Regions from separate parts of the Bradyrhizobium sp. 195 genome, predicted to be linked through region 3. Evidence: predicted binding sites of a transcription regulator. Region 3 holds the regulator's gene; each other region holds the start of a gene.
What was found. Region 3 encodes LexA, which represses DNA repair genes until DNA is damaged. Its sites were predicted from a motif close to TGTTCNNNNTGTGTTCNG; they were not measured.
Positions count from the first base shown of each region.

Region 1: a site for LexA is predicted at 2,291-2,308, ahead of IVB26_RS30300 (PA0069 family radical SAM protein). Genes of this name have one in related genera too.
Region 2: a site for LexA is predicted at 2,284-2,301, ahead of IVB26_RS00150 (YifB family Mg chelatase-like AAA ATPase). Genes of this name have one in related genera too.

Region 1 covers NZ_CP082161.1:6,473,846-6,478,125, reverse strand. Annotated here, with positions in the region: gene IVB26_RS30305 (phosphoketolase family protein) at 1-2,119, opposite strand, end outside; gene IVB26_RS30300 (PA0069 family radical SAM protein) at 2,330-3,508, shown strand; gene IVB26_RS30295 (VOC family protein) at 3,531-3,986, shown strand; gene IVB26_RS30290 (ribonuclease HII) at 4,060-4,280, shown strand, end outside.
Region 2 covers NZ_CP082161.1:25,833-30,112, reverse strand. Annotated here, with positions in the region: gene IVB26_RS00165 (AAA family ATPase) at 1-984, shown strand, start outside; gene IVB26_RS00160 (tetratricopeptide repeat protein) at 1,035-1,808, opposite strand; gene IVB26_RS00155 (PilZ domain-containing protein) at 1,888-2,133, opposite strand; gene IVB26_RS00150 (YifB family Mg chelatase-like AAA ATPase) at 2,361-3,899, shown strand; gene IVB26_RS00145 (hypothetical protein) at 3,998-4,280, shown strand, end outside.
Region 3 covers NZ_CP082161.1:4,819,324-4,823,603, forward strand. Annotated here, with positions in the region: gene IVB26_RS22340 (HAD family hydrolase) at 1-214, shown strand, start outside; gene IVB26_RS22345 (hypothetical protein) at 384-590, shown strand; gene IVB26_RS22350 (molybdopterin molybdotransferase MoeA) at 811-2,022, shown strand; gene lexA (transcriptional repressor LexA) at 2,199-2,900, shown strand; gene IVB26_RS22360 (hypothetical protein) at 3,292-3,726, shown strand; gene IVB26_RS22365 (GAF domain-containing protein) at 3,945-4,280, shown strand, end outside.

The sequences.
Region 1 (4,280 bases), 1.7 Mb from region 3:
TATAGGTCAGCCGGTGGATCAGGTATGGATAGCCGTGATAGGCGAAGATGACAGGCTTGTCTGATGTGAACAGGCTGTCGAAGTCGCGGTCGGACAGGCCGTGCGGATGCTGCTCCTGCGGCTGCAGCGTCATGAGATCGACGACGTTGACGACGCGGATCTTCAGGTCCGGCAGCGCCTTGCGCAAGAGATCGACGGCGGCGAGGGTCTCCAGCGTCGGCACGTCGCCGGCGCAGGCCATGACCACGTCGGGCTCCTGACCTGCAGCTTCCGTACCCGCCCAGGTCCAGATGCCGATGCCGGCATCGCAATGCGTGGCCGCCTCCTGCATCGACAGCCATTGCGGCGCCGGCTGCTTGCCGGCGACGATCACGTTGACGCGGTTGTAGGTGCGCAGGCAATGGTCGGCGATCCACAGCAGCGTGTTGGCATCAGGCGGGAAGTAGATGCGGACGATATCGGCCTTCTTGTTGGCGACGAGATCGACGAAGCCGGGGTCCTGGTGGCTGAAGCCGTTATGGTCCTGACGCCAGACATGCGAGGTCAAGAGGTAATTGAGCGACGCAATCGGCCGCCGCCACGGCAGCTCGCGCGTGACCTTCAACCATTTGGCATGCTGGTTGAACATGGAATCGACGATGTGGATGAAGGCCTCGTAACACGAGAAGAAGCCATGCCTGCCGGTGAGCAGATAGCCCTCGAGCCAGCCCTGGCAGAGATGTTCGCTCAACACTTCCATGACGCGGCCGTCTTGCGCCAGATGCACGTCGTAAGGTTCGATCGGCTCCATCCAGACGCGTTCAGTCTCCTCGAACACCGCGTCCAGACGGTTTGACGCGGTTTCGTCCGGGCCCATGATGCGGAAGTTGCGCTCTTTCGCGTTGAGGCGGATGACATCGCGCAAAAATTTGCCGAGCTCGCGCGTCGCTTCGGCCATGAGGCCGCCGGGCTGCGGCACTTCGATTGCGAAGTTGCGGAAGTCCGGCAGCTTCAGCTCTTTCTTCAGGAGGCCGCCATTGGCATGCGGATTGGCGCCCATGCGGCGGAGGCCTTCTGGCGCGAGCGCCTGAAGCTCGGGGATGAGCGCGCCGCTTTCGTCGAACAGTTTTTCCGGCTCGTAGCTGCGCATCCAGTCTTCGAGCACTTTGAGATGGGCCGGATTTTCACGGCAGCCTGCGACGGGGACCTGATGTGCGCGCCAAAAGCCCTCGACCTTCTTGCCGTCGACCTCTTTCGGACCGGTCCAGCCCTTCGGGCTGCGCAGCACGATCATCGGCCAGCGCGGCCGCTCGACGCTTCCGCGCCCGTCCCGTGCGTGCTGCTGGATCGAGCGGATGCTGGCGAGCGCGACGTCGAGCGCATCCGCCATGGCCTGGTGCATCAATTTGGGCTCATCACCTTCGACGAACAGCGGCTCGTGGCCGAACCCGCGGAAGAGATCGCGGATTTCCTCGTCGCGCATCCGCCCGAGCACGGTCGGGTTGGCGATCTTGTAGCCGTTCAGATGCAGAATCGGCAGCACCGCGCCGTCATGGGCGGGGTTCAGGAATTTGTTGGAGTGCCAGGACGCGGCGAGCGGACCGGTCTCGGCTTCGCCGTCGCCGACCACGCAGGCAACGATCAAATCAGGATTGTCCAGCGCCGCGCCATAGGCATGCACCAGCGCGTAGCCGAGTTCGCCGCCTTCGTGGATCGAGCCCGGCGTTTCCGGCGCGGCGTGGCTCGGAATGCCACCGGGGAACGAGAACTGCCTGAACAGCTTGCGCATGCCGTCCGCATCGCGCGCGATATCAGGATAGATCTCGCTGTAGCTGCCTTCCAGATAGGTGTTGGCGACCATGCCCGGCCCGCCATGGCCGGGGCCGCAGACATAGAGCACGCTGACATCAAGCGTGCGAATGACGCGGTTGAGGTGGGCGTAGATGAAGTTCAGGCCGGGCGTTGTACCCCAATGGCCGAGCAAACGCGGCTTGATGTGCTCGGGGCGCAAGGGCTCGCGCAGCAGAGGATTGTCCAGCAGGTAAATTTGCCCGACGGAGAGGTAGTTCGCGGCGCGCCAGTAGCTATCAAGGAGACCGAGGTCGCTGCTCGCTGAGGCCGATTGTTGTTGCTTTGTCATGTTCCTGCTGACCTTCACCCGGCGATCGTCACCAACATTGTTCCGCGGCGATTGATCCCTGACCGGCATCAAACGAAATCGCCATGTCGGGCGTGTTGCGTGAGGTCAAAGGACCGCGCCCGAAATTTGGGCCGCAACTTTGCATGGGGTTGTTTTTCAGTTTTTCGTTTGTGTTCTTGATTTGTTCCTTTGCCGTGCTATCTTGGCTTCATGAGTCCAGCAGCATCCTCTCATGCTCACAAGCACCCGCCGGTCACGGCGCCCTCCGAGCCGGCGGGTGCGGACTCTGATTTTCCAGCCGATTTTCCAGAGCTCGGCGTCGCCATCGACCGCGCGCGCCGGAGAGGGCGGGGTGCGCAGTCGAATGCAAGCGGCCGCTTTGAGGCCGAGGCGCGCGTCGCCTTCGACGACGGCTGGCAGAGCCTGGAAGAGCTGCCGCCGTTCAAGACCAGTGTGGGGGTCGATACCTCGCGCAAGGTGATCACCCGCAACGACTCACCCGATATCGGCTTCGACCGCTCGATCAATCCCTATCGCGGTTGCGAGCATGGTTGTGTCTACTGCTTTGCCCGGCCGACCCATGCCTATCTCGGCCTGTCGCCGGGGCTTGATTTCGAATCGAAGCTGTTTGTGAAACCTGAGGCGCCCGCGCTGCTCGAGAAGGAGCTCGCCGCGACCGGCTATGAGCCGCGGATGATCGCGATCGGCGCCAACACCGATCCCTACCAGCCGATCGAGCGCGAGCGGAAGATCATGCGCGGCATCCTCGAGGTGTTGGAACGCGCCGGCCATCCCGTCGGCATCGTCACCAAATCCGCGCTGGTGGTGCGCGACATCGACATTCTCGCGCGCATGGCAAAGCGCAACCTCGCCAAGGTCGCGATCTCGGTCACCTCGCTCGATCCAAAACTGGCGCGCACCATGGAGCCGCGGGCCTCGACGCCGCCGAAGCGACTGGAGGCGCTGAAGCAGCTTTCGGACGCCGGCATTCCCACCACCGTGATGGTCGCGCCCGTGATCCCAGCGCTGAACGATTCCGAGATCGAGCGCATTCTCGATGCCGCCGCCCATGCCGGCGTCAAGGAAGCCTCCTATGTGCTGCTGCGGCTGCCGCTGGAGGTGCGCGATCTCTTCCGCGAATGGCTGATGGCGAACTATCCGGACCGCTATCGCCACGTCTTCACGCTGATCCGCGACATGCGCGGCGGGCGCGACTACGATGCGAAATGGGGCGAGCGGATGAAGGGCACGGGACCGATGGCCTGGACCATCGGCCGCCGCTTCGAGATTGCCTGCGACAGGCTTGGCCTCAACAAGCGGCGCTCAAAGCTTACGACGGATCACTTTGCGCGGCCGAAGCGGAGCGGCGATCAGCTCAGCCTGTTCTGACCGGGAGTGGAAGAGGCGTCGCATGAGCAAGCAACTCCAGCCTCCGCTGCCGCGGCTCACCGTCATCACGCTCGGTGTGAGTGACATCCGCGCCAGCATCGCCTTTTACGACGCGCTCGGCTTCTCGCGCCGGCTGAAGGCGACCGGAGAGGCCGTCGCGTTCTACGATACCGGCGGTCCGGTGCTCGCGCTGTTTCCGTGGAATCAGCTCGCGGCGGACGCCGCGTTGCCGGATCAGCCGAGGCCGACGACCTTTCGCGGCATGACGATCGCCTGGAACTGTCGGACACGGGACGAGGTCGATGCGGTGATGGCCTTCGCCCTCGGCAAGGGGGCGAATCTGGTGAAGGCCGCCCATGAGACCGATTACGGCGGCTATTCCGGCTATTTCGCGGACCCCGACGGCCATCCCTGGGAGGTCGTGGTCGCGCCCGGCATCGAGGTCGGCGAGGACCGGCGGGTGCATCTGGCGGAGTAGGCCAGCCTGAATAACGGGAATTGTCTGGGGTTCCCGGTTGCGCAGCCCGGGCCGCTTGCGCACCATCCCGGCCATGATTCGGGACAAGTCCGCCAGGAAGCCGGCCGCCAAAGACGCGGCAAAGCAGGACGCCGCCAGGAAGGCAGCGCCCTCGAAGGCGGCCAAGGCGTCGGCCGTCAAGGTCCCGGCCGGCAAGAAAGGCATCATCGCGATCGCGCCGCCGAGCTTCCGTCGCGAGCGCGCGCTGATCAAGCGCGGTGTCTGGCCGGTTGCGGGCTGCGACGAGGCAGGCCG
Region 2 (4,280 bases), 3.5 Mb from region 3:
CGCGTGGTCGTGATCGGCAATCCCAACGACACCGCGCCCTATCGCGAGCTGGTGCGCCGCGGCGTCAACGACTATGTGGTCGGACCGGTCGAAACCCTCGACGTCGTTCGCTCGATCTGCAGCCTGTTCTCGGCCTCCGAGGCCATCATCACCGGCCGCGTCATCGCGGTGGTCGGCGCCAAGGGCGGCGTCGGCGCTTCCACCGTCGCGCACAACGTGGCCTGGACCATCGCCCGCGACCTTTCGCTCGATTCGGTCGTGATCGACCTCGACCTCGCCTTCGGCACCGCGGGCCTCGACTACAACCAGGACCCGGCGCAGGGCATCGCCAACGCAGTGCTGTCGCAGGACCGGCCGGACACGGCGCTGATGGAGCGCCTGCTGTCCAAATGCACCGAGCGCCTCAGCCTCCTCGCTGCGCCTGCCAGCCTTGACCGCGTCTACGATTTCGGCGCCGAAGCCTTCGACGCCATATTCGACACGCTACGCATGACCACGCCCTGCATCGTGCTCGACGTCCCGCACCAATGGTCAGGGTGGACGCGGCGCGCGCTGGTGAATGCCGACGACATCGCGATCGTCGCCGAGCCCGACCTCGCCAATCTGCGCAACACCAAGAACATGCTGAGCGTGCTGAAAGCAGCGCGACCGAACGACCGGCCGCCGCTGTACTGCCTGAATCAGGTCGGCATGCACAAGCGCGCGGAGATCGAGGTCAAGGCGTTCGCCAAGACCATGGAGAGCCAGCCGATTGCGGTGATCCCGTTCGATTCGAAACTGTTTTCGACCGCGGCCAATAACGGCCAGATGATCGCGGAAGTCTCCAAGAATCACCGCACCACCGAGTTGTTTCAGAACATGGCGAACCGCCTCGCCGGCCGCGGCGAGGTGAAGAAGCCGAAGCGCTCGTTGCTCGCGCCGCTGCTGAAGAAGCTGAAGGGCCGGTCGGGGCGCGGATCAGCCCCGCATCGCAAGGCGTCGTAAGGGCTGGAAGCCTTTTCGAGCGAAGTGGAAAAAGAACCTCTGCGGGCGGGCTATTTGTCCGCCCGTTGCTGCTTCTTCGCCAGCAACTGCCGCAGCGCAGTGACCTTTGCCGCGGCCTGATCGGGCGGCAGATCGGCCTTCACGAGGATTTCGGCCTCGGCCTCGCGGCCTTGCAATCCCAGCACGAGCGCCAGATTGGCGCGGACCCGCGCATCGTTCTGATTGCGCTGATAAGCGCGGCCGAGCACCTGTTCGGCCTTCGACAGATTGTTTTGCAGCATATAGGACAGGCCGAGATTGGACAGCACGGTCGGCTCGTTCGGCACGATCTTCAACGCCGCGGCGTAATATTGCTGCGCTTCCTCGTTGCGGCCGAGCTGATCGAGCGCCGCGCCCTGCGCCGACAGGATGCGCCAATCGGGATCTTCAGGCGAATGCGCGCGGCCGAGGACGTCGAAGGCCTGCTGGAAATTACCGTTGTCGGCGAGCGCGCGGCCATAGCCGGCGAGCAGCGCCTTGTTGCTGGAATGACCGAGCACGGCCTGCTCCATCACCGCGACCGCCTGCGCGCGCTGGCCGCTCTCGCGCAGCGCCTTGCCGTAGGCGAGCGCAAGGTCGGGATCACCAGGCTTGGCGCGATAGCGCGCACGCAAAGCGTCCATGTCCGGCGTGGGGTCGGCCTTATCAGCCGTTTCCGATCTGACGCCGAGCGCGCCGGTCACGTCCTCGATGCCGGCGGTCTGGCAACCGCCGAGGGTGAGCACCAGGAGTGCGGGAAGCAGCAATCTCGCCGCAGGAAAGGCGAGGGACGAACGCTTGGACATACTCTGATCACTCGGCAACTGATCAGAGATGCTTACCGATTAACGCTAAAGTCCCGTTAAGGACGCGCTCCCAAGGACCCTAGTCGGTGAATTCGGCGCCGAACTCGCAGCCGATGCGCCAGCGCAGGCGGCATTGCCGGGAATAGTCGGGCGCGAAGATGATGGTGAATTGCGGCGGCACTTCCAAGAATTCCGCCACCACTTTCACGCCGCCATCCGAGATATCCGTGATCGTGCAGTCCCGCGGCAGCGACCCCGCGCCAAAATGGATCTTGGCGAGCCGGCTGCACATCCGACGTTCGCTTCTCCGGCGATTTGCAAGCATTTGAATTGTTCACCCGTTGACCACGGCCCATCCCGCAGCCCTAGGAGTAGCGGACATTCGTTGGAATGTGCTGAGGACAGAAGCTGGCATTCGAAGCGTAGTGTCGGCTTGGCGTTTACGAATGCTTAGGATTCGCCGCCCCTGCGGGATTGTTCCCGTATTGTTCTTGCGGAAGGCGCCGGGCTCTGCTACCCCTAATTGTGCGAGAGGGGCAGGCTGGTTTGAGCATGGTTCAGCGGGTTTCTACCGTCGCCTTTGAGGGGATCGAGGCCCGCGCGGTCGACGTGCAGGTGCAGGTTGCGCCTGGCCTGCCGGCGTTCGCCATCGTCGGCCTGCCGGACAAGGCGGTGTCGGAGGCGCGCGAGCGGGTGCGCTCGGCGCTGATCGCCTCGGGCCTCGCGCTGCCGGCGCGCCGGATCATCGTCAATCTGGCGCCGGCCGACCTGCCCAAGGAGGGCAGCCATTACGACCTCCCGATCGCGCTCGGCCTGATGGCGGCGATCGGCGCGATCCCGCCGGATGCGCTGACCGGCTTCACCGTGCTCGGCGAGCTTGGCCTCGACGGCTCGATCGCGCCCGTGGCCGGCGTTCTTCCCGCCGCCATCGGCGCCAATATGCGCGAGGAAGGGCTGATCTGCCCGGCGTCCTGCGGCTCCGAAGCGGCCTGGGCCAGCCCGGACATCCAGATCATCGCAGCACACTCGCTGATCCAGATCGCCAACCACTTCAAAGGCACGCAGGTGCTGTCGCGGCCTTTGCCGAAGGTGCATGAGGCCGCCGCGTCCACGCTCGACCTCCGCGACATCAAGGGTCAGGAGAGCGCCAAGCGGGCGCTGGAGATCGCGGCCGCCGGCGGGCATCACCTGCTCATGATCGGCGCGCCCGGCGCCGGCAAATCGATGCTGGCGGCGCGGCTGCCCTCGATCCTGCCGCCGCTGTCGCCGGGTGAGCTGCTCGAAGTCTCGATGATCGCGTCCGTCGCCGGCGAGATCGAAGGCGGCGCGCTGACGGCGCGGCGGCCGTTCCGCTCACCGCATCATTCCGCCAGCATTGCCGCGCTCACTGGCGGCGGCATGCGCGCCAAGCCCGGCGAGATCTCGCTGGCGCATCAGGGCGTGTTGTTTCTCGACGAGCTGCCCGAATTCGATCCGCGCGTGCTGGATTCGCTGCGGCAGCCGCTGGAGAATGGCGAGGTCGCCGTGTCGCGCGCCAACCATCGCGTCACCTACCCCGCCCGCTTCATGCTGGTCGCGGCGATGAATCCGTGCCGCTGCGGCAACGCGTTCGAGCCCGGCTATGCCTGCAAGCGTGGCCGCATCGACCGCTGCACCGGCGATTACCAGGCGCGCATCTCGGGCCCGCTGATGGACCGCATCGATCTGCGCATCGAGGTGCCGGCCGTGACCGCGGCCGATCTGATCCTGCCGCCTCCGGCGGAAGGCTCGGCCGAGGTCGCCGCGCGCGTCGCCGCGGCGCGCGACATCCAGCTCGCACGTTATGCCGATGCCGGTCTGCCCAATGTCCGCACCAATGCCGAGGCCCCCGCCTCCGTGCTGGAGGAGATCGCAAAGCCTGACGCGCAAGGCGCCAAACTGCTGCGCGATGCCGCCGAGACCATGCGGCTGTCGGCGCGCGGCTATCACCGCGTGCTGCGGGTGGCGCGCACGCTGGCCGATCTCGATCATTCCGACAAGATCGGCCGGCTGCATCTGGCCGAAGCTTTGTCCTATCGCGCACTCGCGGAGGATGTACGCCAGCTGGCTTGATCATTCTGCGCATCAACCCGGCGGTAACGAGTTTCCTTTACGCTCTGCAAACCATAAGGCCCGATGAGTTCCCAAGTGGCTTGTGCGAGTAGAGCGTCATGTTGCGTTTCAAGATCCTGGCCTCGGTTGTTCCCCTCCTGGCGGCTGTTGCATTCGCCCGCGGCGAGATCGGATCGGTCTCACATCCCTGCATCGCGCTCGGCGACACCTCGGTCGAGCTGACCTCACTGTTCTGGACGGCCGGCGTGCACGTCGCCTTCACCGACGATCCGGAGCACGCCACTGTGCGGGTCCAGATTACCGACGATGCCGACGCCGCGGATTTCGCCGTGGTCGACGACGGCCTAGGTTCCGAACCGGACTCCTGCCAGGCCAATCCGT
Region 3 (4,280 bases):
CGGACTGTATTTGTCTTCCAGCATCGGCCTGCGCAAACCGGATGCGGAGGCTTTCGACCATGTCGTCGCGGCGATCGGCGTGCCAGCGGAGCGCATCGTGTTCTTCGACGATCTCGCCGAGAACATCGAGGGAGCGCAGGCGCGCGGCCTGACCGCCGTGCATGTCACGTCGCCGCGCGATGTCGGGAACGCCTTGAAGGCCCTAGGAATCTGAGGCTAAACGGTCCCAGCGCGAGCCCACCGCACGCCCCGGTTCCCGGGACCAAATCTGCGGAACATGAGGAACCCAAACCCTTTGTGCATTTTTGTACAGAGTTCCGGGAACGGAATGCCACCCTTCGGACTCATGAGTCGGTTGGGACTTCTACATCGGACTTATCGACGTGCTGGGCAAAACCTATCTCACCAAGCAAGCCTCTCTCCTGCTTGAATTCGCAAGAACCACCTCGGATTCTGACCTTTCCGCCAAGCTGATCAGCAAGGCCGCCGACCTGAAGTCTCAGGCCGACCCTCTGCCCGACAAGGATCAAGGTCCCAAAGCTCCCGACGTCGCACTGAACGACGGCTCGGGCCGACCGAGCGGGAGTTGACCGATGCTGGCCGTGGCATTCGTCCTTCTCGTGCTCGCCATGGCCATCCTCATCCCGGTCTGTCTCGCCTTCCGGATCATGCCGCGACGGAATTGAGCCGCCTCCTCCACTGCTGAGGCCACGCAGGATAAATCACCCTGCGTGCTGCTTTGCCTCGCGCCCGCACTCGGATAGAACTCTCGCCGGCCATTTACCAATGTGCTCAGCAGGAGTTTAGCCCGTGGCCCTGATGCCGGTTTCGGACGCGCTTGCCGCGGTGCTGGCGGGTGCAGAGCCACTGCCCGAACAGAAGGCCTCCCTCGACGAGGCCTACCATCGCGTGCTCGCGCGCGACGTCGCGGCGCGGCGCACGCAGCCGCCGCAAGCGATGTCGGCGATGGACGGCTATGCCGTGCGCGCCGCCGATGCGGCAACGATCGATTCCCGGCTGACGGTCATCGGCGAGGTCGCGGCGGGCCGTCCTTTCGCAGGAACGGTCGGTGCCGGCGAAGCCGTACGGATCTTCACGGGCGGCGTCATTCCCGACGGTGCGGACGCGGTCGTGATCCAGGAGGACACCGTCGCGGACGGCGATAGCGTCACGATCAAGGAAGCCGCGATCGCCGGACGGCACATCCGCCCGGCAGGCGTCGACTTCCGCGAGGGCGACGTGCTCTTGCGCAAAGGAACCCGTCTGACAGAGCGCGACCTCGCGCTCGCAGCCGGAATGAATCACCCGCATCTCGCCGTCTGCCGCCGTCCGAAGGTCGCGATCCTCGCCACCGGCGACGAACTGGTGATGCCGGGCTCAACGCCCGGGCACGGCCAGATCGTCTATTCCAATGGCTACGCCCTGCACGCTCTAGCCCGCAGCGAGGGCGCCGAGACCATCGACCTCGGCGTTGCCGCCGATACGCTTGCAGCCACCTCCGCCGGCATCCGTCGCGCCCGCGAGAGCGGTACCGACATCCTGATCACGACCGGCGGCGCGTCGGTCGGCGACCACGATCTGGTCCAGCAGGCGCTCCTGGACGAAGGCATCTCGATGGCGTTCTGGAAGATCGCGATTCGGCCCGGCAAGCCGATGATGCACGGACGGCTCGGCGCGATGGGTGTGATCGGCCTGCCCGGCAATCCCGTGTCCTCCTACGTCTGCGCCTTCCTGTTCATGGTGCCGCTGATTCGCGCGCTGTCGGGCCGTTCAGTGATCCATCATCGTCGCGAGCGCGCCGTGCTGGGCCGCGATCTCGGCGCCAACGACCAGCGCGAGGATTATCTGCGCGCGCGGCTGGAGCTGCGCGACGACGGCACGCTCGTCGCCGTTCCCGTCAGTCATCAGGACTCCTCTCTGCTTGCGAATCTCGCTGCAGCACAGGTACTTCTCGTCCGCCCACCGTTCGCCCCGAAGGCCGAGGCCGGCAGCCCTTGCGAGGTGCTGCGGCTCCCCGTCTGAACTGCGCGGCCACACGCATTCCGCGAGTTTGCCTCTGTTCACGGTAAATTAAGCAGTTGCGGAACATGTATCGAACATATAGTGTCCGTTCATGATTTGTTTCGAGCATGCAGCGGCTTATCGCTGAATTCATCGTCTCGGAATCGAACGACATCAACCGGGGGACTTTGGTCGAGATGTTAACGCGCAAACAATACGAGCTTCTGCGGTTCATCAGCGAACGCTTGAAGGAAAGCGGCGTGCCGCCCTCCTTCGACGAGATGAAGGATGCGCTCGACCTGCGCTCGAAGTCAGGCATTCACCGCCTGATCACCGCGCTCGAGGAGCGCGGCTTCATCCGCCGCCTGCCCAACCGCGCCCGCGCCATCGAAGTGATCAAGCTGCCGGAGCTTCAAGCTGCCGCCGGCAACCGACGCGGCTTCACGCCGAGCGTCATCGAGGGCAATCTCGGCAAGGTCCGCGCGAGCTCCAGCCCGGCCGTGGACGAGGGCGAGCGGCCCGTTGCAGTGCCCGTGATGGGCCGCATCGCGGCCGGCACGCCGATCGAGGCGTTGCAGACCCGCAGCCACACCATCAGCGTGCCGCCTGACATGCTCGGCTCCGGCGAGCACTACGCCCTCGAAGTGCGCGGCGATTCCATGGTCGAGGCCGGTATCCTCGACGGCGACATGGCGCTGATCCAGCGCAACGAGAGCGCCGATACCGGTGACATCGTGGTGGCGCTGATCGACGACGAGGAGGCCACGCTCAAGCGCTTCCGCCGCCGCGGCGCCTCGATCGCACTCGAACCCGCCAATGCCGCTTATGAGGTGCGCATCCTGCCGCCGAACCGCGTGAAAATTCAGGGCAAGCTGATCGGGCTTTACCGGAAGTACTGAGACCCCTCGGCGGTCATTCGATACCAATGATTCCGATTGGAGCGGATCTGATCCGCTCCTGCTGGGCAGTCTTCTGGTCTTGCGCAGATTGTCCGGCCCCTTCCAGCGCGACGCCCCGGCGTGTCGCCGCCAAGCACTCGTCACTTTTCGGTCTCGAGGCCTCGAGCAGACAATGATACATCGGCGCGCGCGGGCCGCTAACGCTCGTCTTTGCCGAATGCATTGATGTGAGCTTTGTTCCTCGCGGATTCGAAAAGATAATTTGATCGCATCCCGCGTGCCAGCCGCAGATTTGCCTACAACCAAGCAGAGCGTTGTCTGCTTCCACTCTGATAGAGGCTTGCGCCTCCGAGGGAGGCGCGGGTTGCTATCTTCGCATGAGGAGCACCCGATGTGTGACTACAGCCTGCATGCCGTTGCATCGCGCCCCGCCGAAGTCGGCGAGACGATCGTGTCGACAACGTTCCGCGGCACCTCGACGCGTGGTTTTGCTTCTGCGGCCGATCCGACCGTGGCCGTCTGCCTGCTGCCGGGGACGGAGCTCGCCTTCGCCGACAACGTCCGTTACGACAATCGCTGGATCTGGACGCGCACCGTCAATTCGCGCGTCGGCAAGTTCGGCAAGATCGATCCGCACATTCCCGATCGCCATCACGACGCGATCGAATTCCCGGATGGCAAATACGTGCTGGTGACGCAACTCGTCGAAGGCCAGCGCGCAACCGTGCTGCAACTGCCGGTGACCCAGCCCGTCAGCGAGCGCGAGCACAAGCCGCAGATCATCGCCGACGGCCGGCCGACGGTCACGCGCCTGCCGATCGGCTGACGCCACTCGACCGACAATAGGTCGGGCCAGGATTGAAATGCCATCGCCGGCCGAGGCCGGCGAGCCCGGCGGGTTTGTGTTTCACGAAAATCGATCGGCGAGACCCGCCGCCGCACATCGTCGCCGCACGAAGTTTAACCCGTCCTGCCTGAATTTTGAACGTCCGCTCCGCAGCCAAATGTCCGATGCTGTCGTGGTTTGAGGCGGCGGACAGCTCGATGAAGACCTTCATTCGCGTCGTTGAACTCTGGATACCTGACCGGACGCGCATGCGGCTGGAATTCGGCGGCGGCCTCTACGACGAAGGCCTGTCCGCATTCAAGACCGCCAGCGCAGAGCTGCATTTCGGATATGACGAGGGGCTTCCAGGCAAGGCCTGGGCCTCTGGCCATCCCGTCATCCTCACGACATTCGCCAACTCCTATTTCAAGCGCACCGATCAGGCGCTCGCGGCCGGCCTCACCTGCGGCGTGGCCGTGCCGGTGTTTGCAGGCGAATTTCTGCAAGCCGTGATGGTGCTGTTCTGCGGCGACGACGAGGCGCATGTCGGCGCG